Linked DNA regions of Metabacillus sp. B2-18. The protein of the gene in region 2 binds, or shares a complex with, the protein of the main gene of each other region. Links are inferred from orthologs where the notes say so. Each region holds a gene or a part of one and is shown on either strand. Other genes may lie near its edges. The genes, in order: groL and metK.

Region 1 (12,424 bases), 3.6 Mb from region 2 along the record:
AGCCACTGCTGCATCGGTTTCACCAAACATAAGTCTAAACACCATACCAGCTACAATCGTTGAAGCTAATGCAGGTAAAAACAAAGATGCCCTGAAAAATGTTTTAAATTTAACAAGCTTTGAATCTAGTAATACAGCTAAAATGATTGGTGTTATGACTAAAATGAGAACGGTTAGTAAAACGTAGATTGATGTATTTGATAGTGCCTTATAAAAGGTTGGATTAAGAACCCGCGAATAATTAGACATTCCTATAAATGTTGTTTGTCCTGGAAGTACTCGCTGAAAGCTCATGATGATTGCTTGTATTGAAGGATATAAAGATAAAACCAAAAAAGAAAGGATAAACGGAGAGACAAAAATATACGGTACTACTTTTTTTGAATTGAGAAATTTCAACACTTTATTTGATCTATTTGCTGTTACTGTCATTTCAGGTGATGTATTCTTCGAAGTAGGTAACATGTAAAAAACCTCCCTTTGATACATAGTAGCTGAAAACCTCTTAGGAGCATGCCAAAAACACACAATACATTTTCATCATGGCCTAAGACTGTTTAAAGCGAGATAGAAATGAGTTCTAGAATAAAAGTATGAAAGTCATGTTATTTATAATATTTGAATTACATTAAACGACCTCCCCTTGAGATTAAAATTAACAACGCTTACACTACTAACCAAAAAATATTACATACGTACCAATAATAATGTAATTAATTTTGTACGAACAAATATAAAGATAATTTCTCACCCACTCATACGCATATGTTAGGTACATCTTGATTATAAATAACTGAACATTTAATTTCAAGTACTTTCTGATTATTTTGTATATAATGAAAAATTTGTCTAATCTTGTTATTCGGCTATATTTAGGACTATTTATGCATGCCCTTAAAATAAAACCAGCATTTAACTATTCATCATGACAACTACATTTACCATATTTAACTTGTAAGTATATGTTCACCAATACATATATCTCCTACTAAAAACCACACTCTGGGTTGAAGTTATTGTGGAGATTGAACCCTTCTTATAAGCCAAGGCTGAACCGATAAATTAAGTTATTCCATTGCACTTTTGAAGTTAGAAAAATTTCAAAACAAGTGCAATGATCAAATAGCAAAAAAAGCTTCCCACAAGTTTAGTCAACTTATGAAAAGCCTCTCTTATTTGGTGTGGATAGAGTACAATATTCAATGTATTATTAAATTCCTACTGTAACATCTTTAACAGAATTAACCGTTTTTCACTAGACCGTTAGCAAGATATTAGCAGTTAGAGAAGATACTTTTCTCATTTTTCTACACTTTAATTTTCATAATTCCAATCATTTCAATCAATTGCTTATTGGCATATAATCTCTCTCCCGTATTATCGCTCCAATCCCGCTACCCCGAAGCCCCCAGCTCCAGAATGTGTTGAAATCATACCGCCCGCTTGGATCCATCTTATATTGTGGAATCCATTTTCTTTGGCAATCTCGTCCATCCGCTGCTTGATTCTTTCATCAAACCCTATTGAGTAAATAAAATATAGCTGCTTTCTATCGATGTTGTATGTATTTAAGTAATCACTAAAAAGTTTTTCAGTAGCTCCACTCATATTCCCGCGGTACTTTTTTGTAGACATAAGCTTTCCGTCCTTCAACTCTATGCATGGCTTTATTTTCAACAAAGTCCCAATCAAAGAAGCCATATTACTTACTCGTCCTCCTGCTTTAAGAAACTCAAGACTCCCTGGGATGAAAACCAATCTTGATTTAGGAACGATTGCCTCTACTTTTTCAACTAAATGTTCCGGTTCAATGGAAGGTTCCCTTTCTAGTAACTCAGCAGCATACAGTACAATCGCAGCTAATCCTCCAGTAACGTTCAGAGCATCAATGAGAAAAATATCTTCAAATTCTTCCGCAGCAATAACAGCATTTTGAAAAGAAGAAGAAGCTTTTGATGTATAACCAATATGTACAATAATACAATCTGGGATACTCTCTCTTATATTTGCAAAGAACTCTTGATACTCATGTGAATTTGTGGAGGTAGTAGAGGGTATTTTCTTCGTACGTCCGTAATAGTCATAAATATCCTGTACTGGAAGATAACCATCTAAATAATCTTTTCCATCCATAATGATATGCATTGGAACTATTTGAATATCGTACTTTTCAGCTAAATCACTCGGTACGTCGGCACCGCTTTCGGTCGATAAGATGATCCTTCGCATTCTATTTCCCCCTTGAGTATATTAAGGTCCGCGTTTACTCTTCCAACATTGCGTTTTAATTATACACGAGAAAGCCTTATAGCGTCTGGCATCCTAGAGTTCTCGGAAGGTAAAATTAAACAAAAAGAGACTATCTCCTCAAATCAGGAAGTAGTCTATACATTTTCAAAAGGTTTCCTATAATTTTCACCAACTAATGGAACAAAGTTATCCAGGCTGTCGCTGTGATAAATTTTAAAATGGGAAAAGGGGCCTGCAATCTCCAGTACGATAAAGTGTTAAAGTACTGTGGGCAGTCACTTTAATTTATTCAAAAATTTGATTTAGGTCTAATTCTAATCCGGTTAATATATTTGCAGAAATTTTATCAACTTTTGTAAAGACTCCTTGAAATTTGTATTGCTCATTGATTAAAAGATATATTTCTACAGATTCGTTAACCGGGTCAACAAGCCAATACTCTTTCACCCCTGCTTTTTCATAAAGTTGAAACTTTTTCCAACGATCTAACTTAACAGATGAAGGTGAAAGGATTTCAATAATCAAATCAGGTGCTCCATTACATCCCTTGTCATCAAGCTTTTTCTGATCACACACAATCGATAAATCGGGTTGAACAACATTATTTATATCATCATCTTGTTTATTTTCCACTAACAGCCGTACATCAAAAGGTGCAAAAAAAACTTCACATTCTTCTTCTCGCAAGAAAATCGAAAAAGCTGTAGATAGCTCTCGGAGAACCTGTTGATGCCTTCGTGATGGAGCAGGAGACATATTAAAAACTTCCCCATTAATTAATTCGAATCTTCCGCCTTCGTCCCATGTTAGATAATCGGCATACGAATACTTCTCTTTTTTATCCGGAATGGCCATTAAATCATCCCTTTCAATTCATGCTTAATCATATTTTAGCATATTCAAGAGCATTACACAGATTCACTTCAAGCACTCATAATATAACAAGTCTTGCCCCAACTGGTCCGTTTACTAAAGAAAGAGGCTTCTCAATAAGTTTAATCAACTAATTGAGAAGCCTCTTTTATAAACCGAATGTTAGCATTTTGTTAGCAAATGACTTTCAACCCTTTCATATCAAGGGTTTAAGGGGCAGATTTCAATGATCTGCTAACACATTAAAATCTTCCTTATTTTGGATCAATATGTATGGCCTTCACTATCAGCATTTTCACGATTTTCTTTATCCTCTGAAGTGACATAACCACTATGTATTATATCTTTGATCATATTTCTGTTAAAAAAGACATTATAATCTGGTGAGATATTTCCTTCAGGGTATGGTACTGCAATATAGTCAAATTGCTTACCAGTACTTGTCTGAATTTGATTATAGCCATAAACCATGACAAGCTTATCCATTTCTTTTAATTTTACGACGGTACCAATCGGAACCAGCTTAGCAGGGTCGAGACTCTCGGTTTGTTCCTCTTCCTTTTCCGATTCGACTTTTTGACTTGCCTTTTGTTCGCTACAGCCTATCAGTGTAAGTACTAAAATAATAAATAAAAAAAAGAACTTTGATTTCATATATTTACACCATTTCCTTGACCTATTTTCAAATCATGTTCCACTTTTTCTTTCATCAGGTTTTCTTCTGGAGAGATGAAACCCTTATATATAACTTTCTCGATTAATTGCCTGTTAAAGAATACATTAAATTCCTCCGATAGATTCCCTTCTGGATATGGAACAGCAATATAATCATAGATTTCTTTCGTTTTAGTTTGTATCTGATGCCTTCCGTAGATCATGACAGGCTTTGTGATATCTTTTAATTTTACAACCGTTCCTATTGGTAAAAGGTCTAATGATAAGTCAGTCACTAGAAATCCCCTCTTTCTTAAAAAATATTGCACGGATGATTAAAGCCGCTATACATGTTCCATATAAAGGAATAAACATAAAAAGTAAAGGAACAAAAAGATCAGAAAGTTGGTCTTTTGGTATACCCCAGAATATCAGTACTGATAAGAAGATTGTTCCACTAATCCCCATAAAAATACTATAAAATAATAACGCAAACCTTGTTGCTTTTTTTACCTGCGGCTTATTTGGAAACATGTTATAAATCTCCACCTTATTAAACACTTTTATAATTACTCATTCTCATCTTTTTCTAGTCCTGCTTTTACGCCAACACCTACACCGTATGCAGCATAGATACTAGTCTCTAAACCTACTGAACCACTTACACCTATGCTTCCTAATGAAATATCTACACCAACAAACGGGTCATAATTAAATCCAAACCATTCCTCTAGTGGCTCATAGCCAAAGAAATTTAGTGGCTCCACCTTTAATTCTACTTTTGCTGCTGAAACTCCAGCTCCTGCACTATATGTATAATCTTCGTAATTTAATTTTGCTTCTCCTTGAGCAAAATTAAATGTACCATTTAATGGTGAGTTTTCGTGCGAAAAAGAAGACTTCGCCACTCCTGCCTCTGACTTAAATCCAATGTTTTGCCCATAAATTGTACTTTTGGTAAAAGATTCCAGACCATAAGGAACAGAAATTCCCATATCGCCATATAAGATTTTCTGGCTAACATGATCTGGAATATCATCCATATTATCAGTGTTAACGACTGAAGCGCCAATTTCTCCCTGAATATTTCTTTCTTCTATATCAGCTTCAAGTGAGTAGCCTGCGTTACCAACTCCATCCGAACCCCAACCATCTTCTACTTTATCTTCAATAGTTATAATGTTATCACTTTTCCTTTTAGTACCTGCTCCATCGGGATTCTGAGCAACTCCTGTACCAGAAATCGCTATGTCCTCAGAGTTAGTCATTATTCTATAGAAGCTATTATTATTTAGATAGAGGAGCTTACGCATAGATTCATATTCACTTGGAACTGTACTACGCAATAACATATAGTCAAAATTTTGCTTTTGATGTAGTGATTGAAGTAAAGACAAACGTTGGGTGAATACACTTGTTTGAACGGTGGAATAATTCCCCACACTTATTCTGCCTGATCTTAAAATACTCTGCATTTCAAGGATATACTGTTCCATCATATGGATATCCTTACCCACGGTTTCTAAGTTTTTACTATTTTCAGTATCAAAGCTAATCAAATCAGTAACTGTTTGATTAATCTCTTTATGGGCATCTTCCGTAGCATTTAGAAAATCTTGATCATTGACTCTAGGTACATGAACAATATCTTCAATAGTGTTTAAGTTCTCATTAGTTTCATTAACTAGTTTCACCAAGGATTTTTCCGATTGAGTTAACCCATCACTTAGTTCCCCTTCTAAGAAACTTTGTTTAATAAGACCATTAGGCTCATTTTCTAAATCTAAAGAACGATCTTTTAGTGTTATAAGTACTTTTTTATAATCTTCAAGAAGAGTAGAATAAAAAGTAAGGAAGGGGATATGTATATCCTGATAGAATAGCCTTATTGCGTCTGCGGTTTTGCCAGTAAAAGAATCTTGATAGTTAAAAAGTTCATTTATCGAAATGATTACTTGGTTCAATTGCGCTTTTTGAGAATCTAATTTGGATATTAAATCAGAAATACTATATTGTAATGAATGGTTATCTAATAATTTCATATGTTATTCTCCAGAGTTTAGAAAGAAAGATTGAGAAATTGATTGATCGGTTTCTTTATTTGACTCAACAGCCTGAATAGCTGATTGATTATTTTGTAAAAGTATGTGTTTATATTCCTCCCGAATTCTCTCTAACATTTGATTTAGTCCATTTATTGTTTTCACAACTTCCAATTCATTTTGTAGGGCAAAATCATCTTTGATTGATGTATCAAAATGCTCATTAGCGTTTTGGATATTCGAGACTAACTTTATGACGTCTTCGTATACAACCTTGATTGGCTGATTCAACGATTTTCAACTCTCCTTTCATTTTCAATCCGAGCTTTCTCCATTTCTATTTTTATTTCTAATGTTTGAATATCTACTTGAATTGAGGAAATTTTATCATCAATCACCTTAATTGCATTCCCTACTTGCGAATAGGTAATGTCTATATAGGAAGACTTTACAACTTCACGTTTATCAACAAAGCTCCTAGCTGTATTCCCATTCCATAGAGAAGCAGTTAATGCAGGTTCATCAACCGATAATTCCTGCTTAACAAGTATATCTTGAAGATTTAGTATAGTAGTTTTCGTATTTTTAAGTCTAATAAGCTGTTCCCTTTTCTCAATTAATTGCTGAAGCAAATAGGATAAATAGGACATATCATATGCTCCTTCCATGAATAATTCGGAAGTTGTTTCGTGTTTATGATATCAAATGGTAATTATTATAATAAATGGGTAATAAAAACCATTTATTGAATTGTGAGTTTTATTCATCATTCGAAATACCTAAATATAGAATAAGAATAGGAGGCCTAGTTTCCCTCTAAGGAATTTATGTAGGCTGTAAATCTTGAAGAGTTATTCGGATGATTAATCAGATCGCGGAAAAGTTACCTTTAGGAATAATAAAAAAGCTCCTCATAAGTTTGGTCAACTTATGAGGAGCCTCTATTAAAACCTCAATGTTAGTAATAACTTGGTTTGAGGGCGTTATTACATCATGCCGCCCATTCCACCCATGCCGCCCATGCCGCTCATATCTGGCATGCCGCCGCCTTCTTCAGGTTTGTCAGCGATAACAGCTTCAGTTGTTAAGAACATAGCTGCTACAGATGCTGCGTTTTGAAGTGCAGAACGAGTAACTTTAGTTGGGTCAACAATACCAGCTTCGAACATGTTTACCCATGTGCCGTTAGCTGCGTTGAAGCCGATGCCAACTTGTTCGTTTTTCAAGCGCTCAACGATAACAGATCCTTCAAGACCAGCGTTGTGAGCGATTTGACGAACTGGCTCTTCAAGAGAACGAAGGATGATGTTAACACCTGTTTGAGTGTCACCTTCTTCTTGAATAGCAGCAACTTTGTTATATACGTTCACTAGAGCAGTACCACCACCAGAAACGATACCTTCTTCTACTGCAGCGCGAGTAGAGTTAAGGGCATCTTCAATACGTAGTTTACGCTCTTTTAATTCAGTTTCAGTTGCAGCACCAACTTTGATAACTGCTACACCGCCAGCTAATTTAGCAAGACGCTCTTGTAATTTTTCTTTATCGAACTCAGAAGTTGTTTCTTCTAATTGAGAACGGATTTGGCTTACGCGACCAGCGATTTGATCAGCTTGGCCAGCACCTTCTACGATTGTTGTGTTTTCTTTTGTTACAACAATTTTAGAAGCGCGTCCTAATTGATCGATGTTAGCTGATTTAAGATCTAAGCCTAGTTCTTCAGTGATCACTTCTCCGCCAGTTAAGATCGCAATGTCTTCTAGCATTGCTTTACGACGATCACCGAATCCTGGAGCTTTAACAGCTACAGCATTGAATGTTCCACGAAGCTTGTTCACAACTAAAGTTGCTAATGCTTCACCTTCAACATCCTCAGCGATTAGTAATAGTGGTTTACCTTGTTGTACCACTTGCTCTAATACTGGTAGGATTTCTTGAATGTTTGTAATTTTTTTGTCAGTAATTAATACATATGGGTTTTCAAGAACTGCTTCCATTTTGTCAGAATCAGTTACCATGTATGGAGATGCATATCCACGATCGAATTGCATACCTTCAACTACTTCTAATTCAGTAGAGAAACCTTTGGACTCTTCGATTGTGATAACACCGTCGTTACCAACGCGCTCCATTGCTTCAGCGATTAATTGACCTACTTCATCATCAGCAGCAGAAATCGCAGCAACTTGTGCAATTGATTCTTTACCTTCGATTGGTTTAGAAATAGCTTGAAGCTCTTCTAATGCAACAGCTACAGCTTTTTCAATACCTTTACGAACTACCATTGGGTTAGCACCAGCTGTTACGTTCTTTAACCCTTCACGGATCATTGCTTGAGCTAAAACCGTTGCAGTAGTTGTACCGTCACCAGCAACATCATTTGTTTTGCTAGCAACTTCAGCTACTAATTTTGCACCCATGTTTTCGAATGCATCTTCTAATTCAATTTCTTTAGCAATTGTTACACCATCGTTTGTGATTAAAGGTGAACCGTATTTCTTTTCTAATACTACGTTACGTCCTTTAGGTCCTAATGTAACTTTTACAGCATCTGCTAAAGCGTCAACACCACGAAGCATTGAACGGCGAGCTTCTTCGCTAAATTTAATATCTTTTGCCATTTTTACATAACCTCCTCAAGATTATAAAATGTTCTATGATATAGGGCTGTTCTATTAACCGATAACAGCTAAAATGTCGTTTTCACGTAAAATTAAGTATTCAGTACCTTCATATTTCACTTCAGTACCAGCATATTTTGAGAAGATAATACGATCGCCTTCTGCTACTTCAAGCGCCACTTTTTCTCCGCTATCTAGTACACGACCTGTACCAACAGCAACTACCTTACCTTCTTGTGGCTTCTCTTTCGCACTATCAGGAAGGACGATACCACTAGCAGTTTTTTCTTCTGATTCAACTAACTCGATAATAACGCGATCACCTAATGGCTTTAACAAGTGAAACAACCTCCTCAATTTCATAAATAATTGATTAATTTTTCCTTTTTATTAGCACTCGCTATTCATGAGTGCTAACACAATTAATATATTATATAAGTTCCTTTTTAATTTCAAGTATGAAGCTTAATTTTTTTGAGAACTTTTTCTATTATTTTTCGACTCGGCTAACTTCTTATCGAAAACGTTATTATTTCACCATTTTGTCTCATGAAAAGAGATATCATACATAAGATTGAATGTGGGTATGTTACAATAAAGTTTGGTATAATTATTCGTTGTTATATCACCGATGGTTTACAAGGAGGCTAATATGAAAAGGCATTATTGGTTTATTTTATTAACATATATGCTACTACAGCTATCATCGTTTCTAGGAATAAGGTTATTAGACCTATTAAATATAGGAGAAACCACAGTTGAGAGGTTTGCATATTGGACAATCCTCAGCTTTACATTGGCTTTCTTCATTATTCTCTTTCTTTTAAGACACGACCGCCATGCAGAAAGTCGCTTCCGTGGGGAACCATCTTCTGTTGGAGCTTCAATCGGCTGGGCTGTTGCAGGTTTCTTTTTAGCTTTATTTGTACAAAGTGTTGCAGCAAATATAGAGGTAAATGTATTTGGGGTCGAAGCCGGGTCTGAGAACACTCAAATGATTGTTAATGTTATCAAGGTTTCACCCCTGGTTATCATTGTCACCTCAATTTTGGGTCCTATACTTGAGGAAATTATTTTTCGAAAAATACTTTTTGGGGTACTTTATACTAAAACAAACTTCTTTATTGCTGCTATTATAAGTTCACTTATTTTTTCACTATTACATGGTGAACCACAGCATGTTCTATTGTACGGTTCAATGGGATTCACGTTTGCATTTCTTTATGTTAAAACAAAACGAATACTCGTCCCAATCTTTGCTCATGTCGCTATGAATACAATGGTCGTTATTATCCAGACTGTATTCCAGGAAGATATAGAAAGAATGATGAAGCAAATGGAACAAATGCAAGTAATTATTGGAGGCTTTTTATCATGAGAACTAATCCTATTTCCATGGCCATTTTTTATTTAATTATGGGGTTGCTATTTACTTACTTAGCAATAAACAGTGCCGAGAATGGGATCTTTACCTTTCCAACTATTTTATTAATGCTGATCGCAACCTTTGATATCGGCGTTGCGATTCGAATGTTTACTTTATCAAGAAAAATAAAAAAAATGAACATAAAAAAATGAGACTTATCACGAGTCTCATTTTTTTATGTTCTCTTCTTCAAACCGCGCCTTTTGTGCCTTTCGATAGGAAATACGGGAAATCCAGATGCTAATTTCATATAAAATAAACAACGGTATGGAAACCATCAAATGGGACGCTAGTTCAGGCGGTGTGATTAAAGCTGCAATAACTAACAATACAAAGTATGCGTATTTTCTAACCTTTGATAAAAACATAGGGGTAACAATTCCTAATCTAGTCAGGAACATTATTACAACCGGTAATTGAAACAGTATACCAAATGGCACCGTTAGCTGTAATAAGAACGAGAAATACTCATTCACTCCGATAACTTGATTTATATCCAAGTCAGTTGATATTCTTTCCATAAAGTCGATTACAAACGGAAACAGGATAAAGTAAGAAAAGGAAATCCCGAGAAGGAATAACAAAAGTGAAATAGGAATATAGCTCAATGTTACTTTTCTTTCTTTTTCATATAGACCTGGACTAACAAACGACCATAGCTGATACAAAATAATCGGTGAAGTAATAACAAATGCTATTATGAAAGCGAACTTCATATAAACCATTAATGGATCTGTTAAATTAAAAGCATTTAATGTTAATGATTTTGCTTCGTCTGTTTGTTGCAAATAAATAATAATCGGTCTGGAAAGTAGAAATCCAGCTATAACCGCTACGAAAAAGAAAACGACAGCAATAACGAGTCGTTTTCTTAGTTCGGTTATATGTTCCATGACCGACATTTCATCATGTTTCATATCGGTTCATCCTATCTTACTTGACTTCTTCCTTTTTCTCTTTTTTGCTGTCTTGCTCATCATCGTCGTCTGCTAAACCTTTTGTTGCATTTTTAAATTCGCGAAGTGTATTACCTGCTGCTTTTCCAAGTTCAGGTAGCTTTTTTGGTCCAAAGATAAGTAATGCTACAAATACGATAAGTAAAAGGCTTCCGATTCCTACTGTTGGCATCGAATCCACCTCCTTTTCTGGGCTATTATTTATTTCTCCTCATGAGGATAATGTTTTAAGAAATATACTAGAGACTGTAGCTCTACTGCTAAATCGATATGATGAATTCTTATTTCATCCGGCACGTTTAATCGTGCTGGTGTAAAGTTTAATATTCCTTTAATTCCCTTTGTAATGAGACGGTCTGTTATTGATTGTGCAACTGGCGCTGGTACAGTTAAGATTGCAACTGTAACATCATCAGGAAGATGGTTTTCCATCTCATCTAAATGGAAGACCGGTACCCCACCAATCTCACTACCTACCTTATCTTCGTCTACATCAAAAGCTAGAGAAATAACTGTATTGTTATTTTTAGTGAAATTATAATGTAAAAAGGCCGTTCCTAAATTTCCTACACCAATTAAACATACTTTCGTTATCTCATCTTGATCTAATGTTTTTCTAAAAAAGGATAACAAATAATTCACATTATATCCATATCCTTTTTTTCCAAGAGCTCCAAAATATGAAAAATCTCTGCGGATTGTAGCGGAATCTACTTTTACTGCATCACTTAACTCGGCGGATGAGACACGTTGCTTTCCTGACGAGTGTAAATTTTTTAAAAACCGATAATATAAAGGCAATCTCTTAGCAGTTGCCTGCGGTATTTTCGTTTGGTCTATATTCAATCTTATCCCTCACATTCACACAAACACATATGACAATGCTTAAAGGATTTTGGAGATACTAGTAAAATCCATGTCATATTTCGTTTCTTAAGAAATCGCCGCTTTTACCACCTGTTTTCTCTACTAAATAGGTTGGGCCTATAATCATTCCTTTATCCACTGCTTTGCACATATCATAAACAGTTAGTGCTGTTATGCTAGCAGAGGTTAACGCTTCCATTTCAACACCTGTACTTCCTTTTGTTTTCACAGTAACTGAGATCAATAAAGTATAATGATTATCACGAACATCCCAATCAAACTCAATGTTTACACCTTTTATTGAAATCGGATGACACATAGGAATGACCTGCGATGTTTGCTTAGCAGCCATAATTCCAGCTACTTGTGCAACTGATAATACATCACCCTTTCCTATTTCATGATTAGTAATTTTTTCGTAAACCTCTTTTGTTACTTGAATACTTGTCTTAGCTTGAGCTGTTCTAACAGTCTCTTCTTTAGCCGAGATATCAACCATCTTCGCTCGGCCTTGTTCATTAAAATGAGTAAACTCTGACATATACAAATCTCCTTAAATTAGACTATACACTATTTTTTAGGTTCTGTCTGTTTTGTTATTGTGACAATTATATGGATACAAAAAGCAAGAATCACCCGTTTAACATCTAAGAGTATATGACACACTTGAATCAAGAGCACTTTTCTTTTCCGTCGACAAAATTCGGGTGGTGACAGGCACCCCAAAACTAAGCT
Region 2 (12,382 bases):
TTAACATGTACCGATTTATAGATTATTATCACAATGAAGTTGTTTTATCTTTTGATGATCATCCTTTTTCGAAAGATCCCAAACATGTTTGGGTTGTTTGCCGTCATCAAGACCAATGGTTGCTAACAAAGCATTCTGATCGTGGATTTGAATTTCCGGGAGGAAAGGTTGAGGACAATGAAACGGCCCTTGAAGCAGCTATTAGGGAAGTGAAAGAGGAGACAGGTGGAATTGTTAAAGAAATAGAATATATTGGCCAATATAAAGTAAAAGGTAAAGAAAAGGTTATCGTAAAGAATATCTATTTTGCTATGGTTAATCAATTAGTTGAACAAGATGGCTATTTTGAAACATTTGGACCTGTGTTACTTAAGGAACTGCCTGAAGGGATTCAAAAGGATAAAAAATTTAGTTTTATCATGAAAGATGATGTATTACAAAGAAGTATTGAGGAAATAAAAAGAAGATTAAAATAGAGGCGGCAAACGATGAACCCTCAAGGAGCAATGAGGGAACATCGTAGTCAGCCTCTTTTGTCGTTTTTAATCAATCGTTTCTCCAGCAATTCAACGCCCTGGTACATAATAGTAGCAAAAAAGGCAATAATGATTAGGCTCAATAAGACAAGAGTGAAATTAAATACTTGGAATCCATAAATGATCATATAACCCAATCCTTTTGCTGAAACAAGAAACTCCCCTACAATTACACCTACCCATGATAACCCTACATTTACTTTTAGAGTCGAAACAATTGTAGGAAATGAAGCTGGTAAAACGGCTTCTTTAAAGGTTTGGAATTTGCTCGCTTTAAACGTTTGCAGCACCTTAATATAATTTGAATCTACTTCTTTAAAAGACGTGTACACAACGATTGTTGTAATGATAACCGAAATAATTGTCCCCATTGCAATGATCGAAAAAAAACCAGGACCTAAACCTACGATTAATATTGGACCAAGAGCCACTTTTGGCATAGCATTCATTATAACAAGGTAAGGATCAAGTATCTTTGATAATCTTGGTGACCACCATAAAATCGCTGCAAGTAGTGCACCTAACGCTGTCCCTAATATAAAGCCAAGTACAGTTTCGAAAAGAGTCACACCAAGGTGAGAAAGTAGGGTTCCGTCATTTATTTTCGTAAGGAATAGCTTCCATATCTTTGAGGGTGAGCTGAAAAGTAATGGATCAATCCATTCTCTTTTGCCCGCTATTTCCCAAAGTCCAAAAAAACAAATGAAAATTAATAGTTGATAAAATCTGATCCACTTTTTTTCTCGTTCAAGACCTCGTTTATAATTTCTATGAAGGAGTTCAATGCTTTCATTCTGTTTCATTCTGATCCAGCTCCTTCCATATTTGCTGAAATAATTCTGAGAACTTTGGATGCTGTCTTGCATAAAATGGAGGAAGCTCGCGAATTTCTTTAGGAATTAAATAGGTTCTACTCAGTCTCCCTGGTTTAGCTGAGAAAACAAATATTCTGTCACTCATTGCAATAGCCTCGCCTATATCATGTGTGACAAGGATTGCTGTTTTATTAAAATCCTTTAACGTTTGAACAACAAGATCTTCAAGTTTCAGTTTTGTTTGATAATCAAGAGCAGAAAAGGGCTCATCAAGTAATAAAATCTGGGGATTTGTCGCTAATGTACGCACAAGAGCTGCCCGTTGTCTCATTCCACCTGAAAGTTGGCTAGGGAACTGTTTTTCTACTGAATCAAGGCCCATTTTCCTTAATAAATCTAATGTTTTTTCAGTAGTTTCAGGTGTTTTTTGATTAGTTATTTTCAAGCCTAATGTGACATTTTCTTCGATGGTTTTCCAAGGAAATAAATAATCCTGTTGAAGCATATAGCCAATTAATTCATCAGGTTTTGTAATAGGTTTATTTGCAATACTTACCGTACCCTCAATAGGTTTAATAAGGCCGGCAATAATTGATAATAATGTTGTTTTGCCACAGCCGCTAGGACCAAGGAAGGAGACAAATTCCCCTTCCTCGATAGAAAGTTGAATACCTTCTAAAGCAACTGTCGCCGAGTCTTTTGTTAAATAGATGTGGTGAACATGATCGACGAGTAAAAATGACATAATAGCTCCTCCTTACTTGCTTGATACTTCTTCTGCAAAAGAGGTATTAACAAGTGTTTCGTGATCGACTCTCATAGGCAGTTCCCCAGCTTCATCCATAATGTTTTGGAGATTTTCCCACTCTTCAACATCCAATATCGGATCGGTTGCAAATGAGCCTTGTTCTTTGTATCGTTGTACAACTGTTTCAATCAACTCTAGTTCTGTATCTTCGAACTGAGGAGCGATGGATTCTGCAATTTCTTTTACACTTTTTTCTTGAACCCATTGCTGTGCTTTATAAATAGCGGTTGTAAATTTCTTTGCAGCCTCCGCGTTTTCATCTAAAAAGCTTTGCTTGCTCATAAACGTTGTATAAGGAACCTTGCCGGATTCCGTACCAAATGAAGCGACGATATGGCCTGTGCCTTCTTTTTCAAAAATACTGGCTGTTGGTTCGAAAAGCTGAACAAAATCTCCTGTACCAGAAGCAAAAGCGCTTGGAATATTTGCAAAATCAACATTCTGAATGAGATCAAGGTCTGTTTGGGGATCGATTCCATGCTCCTTTAACACGAACTCCCCGACCATTTGCGGCATTCCGCCTTTCCTTTGCCCTAGGAAGGTACTGTCTTTTAGTTGTTCCCATTCAAAATCTTCAATTTTTTCTCTACTAACAAGGAAGGTTCCATCTGTTTGAGTAAGTTGAGCAAAATTAATGATCGGATCATTTGAGCCTTGTGCATGCACATAGATAGATGTTTCTGAGCCAACTAAGGCAATATCTGCGCCGTCTGAGAGGAGAGCGGTCATTGTCTTATCTCCACCCCAAGTTGTTGTTAACTTCACGTCAAGTCCTTCTTCCTCAAAGAAACCTTCCGCCATTGCAACATATAAAGGGGCGTAGAAAATTGAGTGTGTTACTTCGGCAAGATTAATCGTTTCAACCTTTTCCTGACTGCATGCAGAAAGGGGTAAAACAATTAATAACGCAACACAAAAATACAACAGCCATTTTTTCATGTCATTAACCTCCTTGATGTATATCACCTTTTTTGACAAGCAAGTAGAATAGGGTTTGGATGAATAGTAAAAATAACTAAGGTTTCGCCTTTAGAATTGGCGATAAACTGAGTTTTCTAATAAGATGATGTAGAAACGTGTATTCTCTTGTAATGTATGAAATGTGATTTCTAAAGAATATAGGATAATTTATGATCTTTTTAAAAATGTGTGAATGCCTAGTTATGTATTTTGGGGAAAGGTAAAGAAATAGAACAAAAGAAGAAAGAGTGATTGTAAGATGAATGGAGAAATTATTAGTAAGATAAAATATCCCTCACCTAATCCAAACATTCATTTATGGATTGTGACATATCAGTCCGAACAGTTAAAAATAAAGGGCTTACTAGCTGAGCCTGTACGTGAAGGTAAATACGAGGGATTATTGTATTTACGTGGCGGGATTAAAAGTGTGGGAATGGTGAGGATAGGCAGGGTCATTCAATTCGCCTCTGAAGGATTTGTTGTGATGGCTCCTTTTTATCGTGGAAATCAGGGGGGAGAAGGAAACGAGGATTTTGCTGGAGAAGATCGCTATGATGCTATTTCTGCAATGGAAATTCTAAAACATCATCCAAAAGTCCAGCCTGATAGAGTGCATGTGTTCGGATTTTCAAGAGGAGGGGTCATGGCCTTATTAGCAGGTATTATCGCTGAAGATATTCGTTCTGTTGTTACGTGGGGTGGTGTAACGGATATGGTCTTAACTTATGTTGAACGGGAAGATTTACGTAGGATGATGAAAAGAGTGATTGGTGGTACACCAACAAAATTTCCAAAAAGATATGCCTGGAGAACACCTTTATATGAATTGGACAAGCTACACGCACCAACTTTAATTATTCATGGTGTAAAAGACAAGAATGTATCAGTTGAACATGCTTACAGGCTAGAAAAACGGTTAAAGGAGCTAAATAAACCAGTCGAAAGTTGGTACTTTGAACAATTTACACACTATTTTCCTCCGAAAATAAATCGTGATACATTACAAAGACTTTGTTTATGGATGAAAAAACAATAAGAGGTTGATTTTACTAAGTTTTATAGGTGTGATAAAAAAGCTCTGGTGGTATTATGAGTATAAGTTCAAGTAGAAAGAGGAGGGGTCCTATATGGGAATGCCAATGGAATTTAACACAATGATTGTGACAAAGGGAAAAGAAGTCCGTATTGATGAAAATACCTTTGAGTTATCAAAGGATGGATATCGAGTTTACCCAATAGATATACCGATTGAGGTAAGAAAAACAATGAGTGGTGAAGTAACTGGACAAGCTGTGGTTCAGAAATTAGAATTAACGAACATTAAAACAATTGTCACGTATCAACTTATCAACTTAAATTCAACCAACTAATACATAAAGCCAGGTAATTGAGGGTATCTCATTACCTGGCTTTTATTCGGCTTTAGGAACAGGTGTATCATCAGCTTTTCTTACAAAAGCAATGAAGGTTCTTACGATAAGAAAGGTTATTGTGATTGATGCAAAGCTTGATAAACTGTTCCAGCCTTTTTTGAATTTGACTAATTTTGTATTTACTTCAAGCCAATGTTCAACGATAGCCATTGGAATGCTGAAATAAAACACTTTTAAAAGAATCATTGGGATACTAGAGGATTTCGTTAATTGATTGTAATACACACAAGATAGAGGAAACAACAAATAATCATAGATAAAGCTAATATCAAAAGATTTAAATAGTTTTATTGGGTATTTTATATAACCACGATGAATGAGAAGATTGTCCATTATAGAAGAAATATACCCTTTAAAAAGGAAGATAATTAACCAATCCTTCATAGGTGGCTTTTTAATAATTTTAATGACTGAAATAAGCCCAAATACTAATAGAAATTTAAGTGTGTTCTTTTCAAACTGGTGTTTTCTCACGATCATCCCTCCTAATATAGAAAGTTTGTCCTAACTTTCGTTAAAATATTGAAGCACTATAGGAAGAGGTAAAAAACCAAAGAAAGCCCATCATATGATGAGCTTTAAAACACACTAGTTATAACGAATTGGGCCTCCCAATTTCTCGATATCGTTAGATAAACTATTGAATTTCTTGAAGTTATCTTTAAATTCTGTAGCTAATTCGATTGCTTTGACAAGGTATTCATCTTGAGAGCTCCATGTTTTGTGTGGCTGTAATACATCATCAGGAACCCCCGGTACATGAATTGGAATATTTAAACCAAAAACTTCATCCTTTACGGTTTCAATGTGATCAAGGTCACCTTCAACTGCAGCCTGAACCATAGCTCTTGTATACTTGAGATTCATCCGTTTACCAACACCGTATGCTCCTCCGGTCCAACCAGTGTTTACTAAGAATACTTGAACTTCATGTTCATCAATTTTTTGTCCAAGCATGTTAGCGTAACGTGTTGCTTTAAGTGGCAGGAATGGAGAGCCAAAGCAAGTAGAGAACGTAGTTTCAGGAGCTGTTACGCCACGCTCTGTTCCTGCTAATTTGCTTGTGTATCCACTTAGGAAGTGATACATTGCCTGTTCTTTTGTTAACTTACTAATTGGCGGTAATACACCAAAAGCATCTGCAGTTAAAAAGACAATCGTTTGTGGATGACCAGCAATACTTGGAATAATGGCTTTGTCAATAGCAGTTAGTGAGTAGGCAGCCCGAGTATTTTCTGTGAAAAAGGAACTGCTGTAATCTGCTTCTCTAGTGTCATCATCAACAACGACATTTTCAAGAACAGATCCATATCGGATAGCATTAAAAATTTGTGGTTCTTTTTCTTTCGTTAAGTTGATACACTTTGCATAGCAACCACCCTCAATATTAAATACGCCAGAAGTAGACCATCCATGTTCATCATCACCAATTAAACGACGGTTAGGGTCAGCAGATAACGTTGTTTTCCCTGTGCCGGAAAGTCCGAAAAACAGGGCAACATCACCTTCAAAGCCAACATTTGCTGAGCAATGCATAGGGAGAATATTATTTTCAGGTAATAATAAATTCATAACTGAGAATACAGACTTCTTCATTTCGCCAGCATATTCAGTGCCACCGATTAAAATCGTTCTTTTCTCAAAGGAAATGATAATGAATGTTTCTGATTTTGTACCATCAACTTCTGGATCAGCTTTAAAATGCGGGGCTGATAAAATGGTAAAAGGTAGTTCCTTTGACTCGTTTTCTTGTTCTTGATCTTTAATAAACAGTTGGCTTGCAAAAAGATTGTGCCAGGCAAACTCATTTATAATTTTTAGAGGTAACTGAAAGCGAGGATCAGCACCTGCAAATCCATCAAATATAAAGATTTCATCTCGTTTCTTAAGGTGTGAGATCATTTTACTGTATAAGCGATCAAATGCTTCCTCTGAAATAGGCTGATTTACTGGACCCCAATTTATTTTACTTTTTACTGAACTTTCGTCTACAATAAACTTATCCTCTGGTGATCTCCCGGTATAAGCTCCGGTTGTTGCTCGAATTGCACCTGTTGATGTTAATAACCCTTCTTTACGTTCAAGTACTTTTTCAACAAGCTGTGCAACTGATAAATTATGTTTAGCATTCTCCCCATTAACAAGCTGATTAAGCTCATTTGTGATATCTGTAATATTCATCCCCATTACCTTCCTTCTAGAAAAGAATAATTTCCCTTATGTTGATAATTAGTATAACACATTAATTTTAATAAAACATACTATTTGATGATTTGCTATCATTAAATTTTTGAATTGAAAAAATATTTTGCTATTAGAAAAACTTAAGCTTTGTACAACACATCACACTAGCATAATGTAGAAAAACAATTGATATTTATATTTCTATAGGGAATGGGACACAATAGTGATAGACATCTATCAAATATTTTAATAAATCAATGGTAATAGTTGTCGATTTTTGTTGACACCAATAGGTTTGTGCGCTATGATATGTCCTTGAACGGATTCTCTTATCCCGAGCTGGTGGAGGGACAGGCCCTATGAAACCCAGCAACCTGCTATCAAAGGAAAGCGGCGACTGTGCACTAATTATATAGTTTTATTTGAGTAATTTTTTTGCCTGACCTAAGAAAAGCACGTTATGAATCAAAACTCGTTTTGATTCATGTTGTGTTTTTCTTAGGTCAGGAATGATGCGAAAGCATCATTCAAGCAAGCGACAGCTTGCTTAGGGCAAAAAAAACCCCAATCGTGGAACTATGTTAAACCGACGCACTTTAGAACGACATTTTCCGACGCAAAGGTGCTAACCTGAAGCAAGGCGAAAGCCCTTGATCGATAAGAGCGAAAGGCGATGAACGATGATAAACCTTTCCTCACATGGGAAAGGTTTTTTTTGATAACAGAAAAAAGTATTCTTCATTAGAGTTTTACCAGGACAAGCATGTGGTAAAGGTACATAATACTTCTGTTCACAAAATATGCCAACGTGATTTTCTAAAGGTCATACTTTGGGAAGAGTTCCGGATCAAATGAATGAACATGAATATGAGGAGGAAGCTTTTAATTATGTCTAAAAAACGTCTTTTTACTTCAGAATCTGTAACAGAAGGCCATCCAGATAAGATCTGTGACCAAATTTCAGATTCAATTCTTGATGCAATTATTGCAAAAGATCCAAATGCACGTGTAGCGTGTGAAACTTCTGTTACTACTGGTTTAGTGTTAGTTGCAGGAGAAATTACAACAAGTACGTATGTAGATATCCCAAAAATTGTCCGTGAAACAATTAAAGACATTGGTTACACTCGTGCTAAGTATGGTTTTGATGCGGAAACATGTGCTGTATTAACATCAATCGATGAGCAATCAGCAGATATCGCTATGGGTGTTGACCAAGCTCTAGAAGCTCGTGAAGGTCAAATGTCTGATGAAGAAATTGAAGCAATTGGTGCAGGTGACCAAGGTTTAATGTTTGGATTTGCATGTAATGAAACAAAAGAATTAATGCCACTTCCAATTTCTTTAGCACATAAATTATCACGTCGCTTAACTGAAGTTCGTAAAGATGAAATTCTTCCATACTTACGTCCTGATGGAAAAACACAGGTAACGGTTGAATATGATGAAAATAATAAACCAGTTCGTATTGATACAATCGTTATTTCAACTCAACATCATCCTGAAGTTACACTTGAGCAAATTCAACGTAACCTAAAAGAGTATGTTATTAACCCTGTTGTTCCAGCAGAATTAATTGATGAAGAAACAAAATACTTTATTAACCCAACAGGTCGCTTTGTTATTGGTGGACCACAAGGAGATGCTGGCTTAACTGGACGTAAAATCATCGTTGATACTTACGGTGGATATGCTCGTCACGGCGGTGGAGCATTCTCTGGTAAAGATGCAACAAAGGTTGACCGTTCTGCAGCATATGCAGCTCGTTATGTAGCGAAAAACATCGTTGCAGCTGGTTTAGCTGATAAATGTGAAGTTCAATTAGCGTATGCAATTGGTGTAGCACAGCCAGTATCTATTTCAATTGATACATTCGGAACAGGAAAAGTTTCTGAAGAAGTATTAGTAGAAGTTGTTCGCAGTAATTTCGATTTACGTCCTGCTGGAATCATTAAAATGCTTGACTTAAGACGTCCTATTTACAAACAAACTGCAGCTTACGGACATTTTGGCCGTAATGATCTTGATCTTCCTTGGGAAAGAACAGATAAAGCAGATGCTTTAAATAAAGCTGCATTACAATAAAGTATAAAAAGGTCTGATGTGAATGTTCACATCAGACCTTTTTTGTTAAGTTCATTTGGAAATACAAGCGTAACTGTAGTACCTTTGCCGAGCTTACTATGGAATTCCATTCTGCCCCCGTGCAAAAGAACTAATTGTTTTACAATTGCTAGTCCTAACCCAGTACCGCCTTCTTTACGGTTTCTTGCTTTATCTGTACGATAAAAACGTTCACCAATATGCATAATCTCTTCTTCTGACATCCCCATTCCATTATCAGAAATAGAAAAGAAGATGCTTTCTTGATCTTGTGTGGAAGAGAGTGAGATCGTTCCAGGTTTATCTGAGTATCTTATTGCGTTTTCAAGAAGGTTATATATAATTTGTTGCAGTCGGTCAGGACTACCAATAATAATGATTTCATCGTCTAAGTGTTGCTGAAGCATTAAGTGTTTTTCTTGAAGACGATGATCAAATCGATCCACAGTGTCATTAACTAATTGTGAGAATGCAATAGGTTCCTTTATTAAAGGGTAATTTTCTCCTTCAAGCTGAGCTAAATCTAATAAATCATTAACAAGTCTTTGCATTCTCTCAGATTCACGCTGAATAAGGGAAAGGTATTTTTCAGCTTCATCCTCAGTTTCATAAAGTTTTTCTTGAAGAACCCCACTATAACCCTTTACATAACTTAACGGAGTTCTTAGTTCATGGGCGACGTTGGCTAAGAAGTCTTTTTTCTTTTGATCTGACTGATCCAATGCCTCTGACATCTGATTAAAGGTTTTGGCTAATCCACCAATTTCATCTGATGTTCTTACAGGAATTCGATTTTTGAAGTTTCCTTTAGCAAGTTCTTTTGCATATTTTCTCATCTCATGGATAGGTTGCAAAAACGTATTGCTCATTGAATTCACGATTTTAAAGATAACTAAAAAGAAAATGATGCCAACTGCAATTAACAAAGGTGTTGTTCTATTAAAAACTTCTTCTATAGGAGCAAGCGGTAAATAAAGATAAATGATACCGACTAATTTATTTTCATCAAGTAAGGGTACGACAACACCCATGATTTGTCGGTCAAATCTTTCTTCATAGCCTATCTTGATTAAATGCTCTCCACGTAATAAGTTCCTTCGCTCTTCTTCGCTAATTAACCCCTCATGATTAATTTCAAATGGTAAACATGCACTCAATTCTCTTGGGTTATTAACCAATAAAATCTCTGATTCACTAATTGTGTTATACCAATTAAGATGGGACTTAAACTCATCTGAAATTTCGCCTGATGTGTAACTACTTTTTAGCTTTAATCCTTCATCTAGAAGAGATTGCTCCACTTCATTTACATAAAGATTTCGATACAAATAATGAATAAATAAAAATGAAAACAAGATTGAAACACAAAGGATAACAGCAAACAATAGGCGGATTTTTGTTTTTAACGAACTAGATGACCAGTTACATTTCGGCTTCAAATTTATAGCCAACCCCCCAAACTGTTTGTATACTGTTTGCTGCTGCATCTAACTTTAGTCTTAATGTTTTGATATGGGTATCAACCGTTCTTTCACTTCCTGTATAATCAATTCCCCAAATCTTCTCAAGTAAATGCTCTCTGGAGAAAACTTGTGATTTATGAGTTGCAAGAAATAAAAGTAATTCGTACTCTTTGAGTGTTAAGGATAAGGGTTTTTCATAACAAAATGCTTTTCTTGATTTTAATTCAAAGGAGATTGAACCAAAGTTTTGTCGATTATCTTGGAGTTGGTTTGCATGATTGCTTGTTCTCCTTAGTACGGCTTCCACCCTTGCTAGCAGTTCACCTGTACTGAAAGGCTTAACAATATAATCATCTGCCCCTAATTTAAGACCATGTATACGATCCCATTCGTCACCACGCGCTGTTAAGAATATAATCGGAATGCTATATTCTTCTTGAATTTGCTTTGCAAGTGTAAATCCATCTATTTTTGGCATCATCACATCTAAGAGAATCAAATGTGGTGAAAATTGAGGAAGGAACTTTAATGCTTCATCACCATCCTCAGCTTGTAAAACATCATATCCTTCTTTTCGTAAATAAAGATTTACTAATTCTCTCATTTCAGGTTCATCATCAACGACTAAAATCTTTTTATTTAGCATTAGCTGTTCCCTCTCTTGCGATTAACTGTAAAGGACCATCACCAACTGGTATGGTATCTATTTTCTTGAAACGATTAAGATCTATGATTTCCACTTCATTTGCGTCATAGTTGCTAATATATAAATTATTATTATATAACGTCATTGAAAAGGGGTTTGCACCTACCTCGATAGAACGGAGAATTTGATGGGAGTTACTATCAATTTCCCTTAATATATTAGAGCCATGACTTAAAACATAAACCTTGCCATCTTTTGTTATAAAATCAATTGGCATCAAAGGTGCATGAACGGTTGCTTTTAATTGTTGGGTTGTAAGGTCATAAATATATATATCTTCTTGGATGTGAACTCCTGAGCCATGGCCGCCGAGCCAAAGTTCTTGTTTCTCCGTTATAAATCCACCAGCTGCTCCATCATGAGTAGGAATCGTTCCTTCCATTTCTAACTGATTCTTAGAAAGAATCGCAATACTTGGTTGATCAAGATAACTAACGTACAAATGATGCTGATTTTCAAATATTGCAAATGGTGTGTGCTCCACCGTTGTTTCTTTCAAACGTTTACCATCTAAATTAAACATTTTTATTTTATTGGTTTGTTGATCAGCCAGATATAAGTTTTTTTTAGAAGATAGAAGACCGGTTTCTATTCCCTCACCAATTTCCCACTCTTTGCTCTTGCCTGTTGAAAGTTGGTATACATAACCCTTTGATGATTCTTTATTTAATAATAGAAGTTTGTCATTCGATAACAGGATTCCACTTTTAAATGGATGCGGTACTTCCCAGATCATTTTTTCTTTTGTATCAGCATCTATAAAAGTAATAGACTGGTCGTATATATTCAAACTTGCAATGACAGATTTAGATAATGGGATTTTGGGTAATGTAGGTTCTGTAGAACAGGAGACCATTAGGAGTAGAAGAATGGTCCCAAAGATTAATCGTTTCATTGATATTCCTCTCAAATTCTTATTTTTATTATAGTGTAGGTAAGGCATTCATTTGGATGGTATAGTGATTATTATAACTTGAAAATGTGAATAATGAATGAAGTCATAAAGTCATATTGTTTTACTTCATAAAAATATCACATTTGTTCGCTATCTTTAAAGAGTAGGAGGGGAATAAGAATGAAGCTTAAGATAGTGATAAGTATAAGTATCCTAGCGATAAGTGTACTTCTTGCAGCAGGCTGCCAGCAATCTTCTGAACATCAGCATACTAATCATTCAGAAGAAGTTGAAGTGAAGGCACCCAAAGTTGAAATACTAGCAAATGTTCATACAAATACAAATCAAGAAGAAACAATTAGTGCGAATGTATATTACGGTGAAGAACTTGTTGACGATGCTGAAGTAACATTTGAAATTAAAAAAGGTGAAGAAGAATCCGAGAAGATGTTGGCGGAACTAACAGATACCGGTAC

The links.
Region 1: the proteins of metK (region 2) and groL are in contact, whole or in part, in a cryo-EM structure (PDB 8P4O), measured with the Escherichia coli proteins. The link is inferred for Metabacillus sp. B2-18 from one-to-one orthologs.

The regions. Positions count from the first base shown.
Region 1 is NZ_CP088245.1:240,586-253,009, reverse strand. Bases 6,124-9,023 are described here. They hold groL (chaperonin GroEL), read right to left. Parts: upstream 8,441-9,023; coding sequence 6,806-8,440; downstream 6,124-6,805. Other genes in these bases: groES (co-chaperone GroES), read right to left, coding at 8,495-8,779; LPC09_RS01410 (YwqH-like family protein), read right to left, coding at 6,124-6,469. In the rest of the region: LPC09_RS01450 (carbohydrate ABC transporter permease), read right to left, coding at 1-465; LPC09_RS01445 (DegV family protein), read right to left, coding at 1,378-2,229; LPC09_RS01440 (Uma2 family endonuclease), read right to left, coding at 2,536-3,105; LPC09_RS01435 (DUF4176 domain-containing protein), read right to left, coding at 3,388-3,777; LPC09_RS01430 (DUF4176 domain-containing protein), read right to left, coding at 3,774-4,073; LPC09_RS01425 (hypothetical protein), read right to left, coding at 4,066-4,311; LPC09_RS01420 (LXG domain-containing protein), read right to left, coding at 4,347-5,819; LPC09_RS01415 (DUF5344 family protein), read right to left, coding at 5,823-6,110; more of LPC09_RS01410, read right to left, coding at 6,107-6,123; LPC09_RS01395 (CPBP family intramembrane glutamic endopeptidase), read left to right, coding at 9,093-9,818; LPC09_RS01390 (YdiK family protein), read left to right, coding at 9,815-10,018; twin-arginine translocase subunit TatC, read right to left, coding at 10,034-10,783; LPC09_RS01380 (twin-arginine translocase TatA/TatE family subunit), read right to left, coding at 10,800-10,994; LPC09_RS01375 (redox-sensing transcriptional repressor Rex), read right to left, coding at 11,024-11,668; cyclic pyranopterin monophosphate synthase MoaC, read right to left, coding at 11,742-12,230.
Region 2 is NZ_CP088245.1:3,830,060-3,842,441, reverse strand. The notes cover bases 6,868-9,725. They hold metK (methionine adenosyltransferase), read left to right. Parts: upstream 6,868-7,627; coding sequence 7,628-8,824; downstream 8,825-9,725. Other genes in these bases: LPC09_RS19425 (sensor histidine kinase), read right to left, coding at 8,851-9,725. Outside these bases: ytkD (RNA deprotection pyrophosphohydrolase), read left to right, coding at 6-476; LPC09_RS19465 (ABC transporter permease), read right to left, coding at 524-1,339; LPC09_RS19460 (ABC transporter ATP-binding protein), read right to left, coding at 1,326-2,096; LPC09_RS19455 (ABC transporter substrate-binding protein), read right to left, coding at 2,109-3,098; LPC09_RS19450 (alpha/beta hydrolase family protein), read left to right, coding at 3,379-4,158; LPC09_RS19445 (DUF2584 domain-containing protein), read left to right, coding at 4,250-4,492; LPC09_RS19440 (CBO0543 family protein), read right to left, coding at 4,535-5,029; pckA (phosphoenolpyruvate carboxykinase (ATP)), read right to left, coding at 5,144-6,736; more of LPC09_RS19425, read right to left, coding at 9,726-10,281; LPC09_RS19420 (response regulator transcription factor), read right to left, coding at 10,265-10,951; LPC09_RS19415 (YncE family protein), read right to left, coding at 10,941-11,906; LPC09_RS19410 (FixH family protein), read left to right, coding at 12,087-12,382. UniProt on the Escherichia coli protein: Catalyzes the formation of S-adenosylmethionine (AdoMet) from methionine and ATP.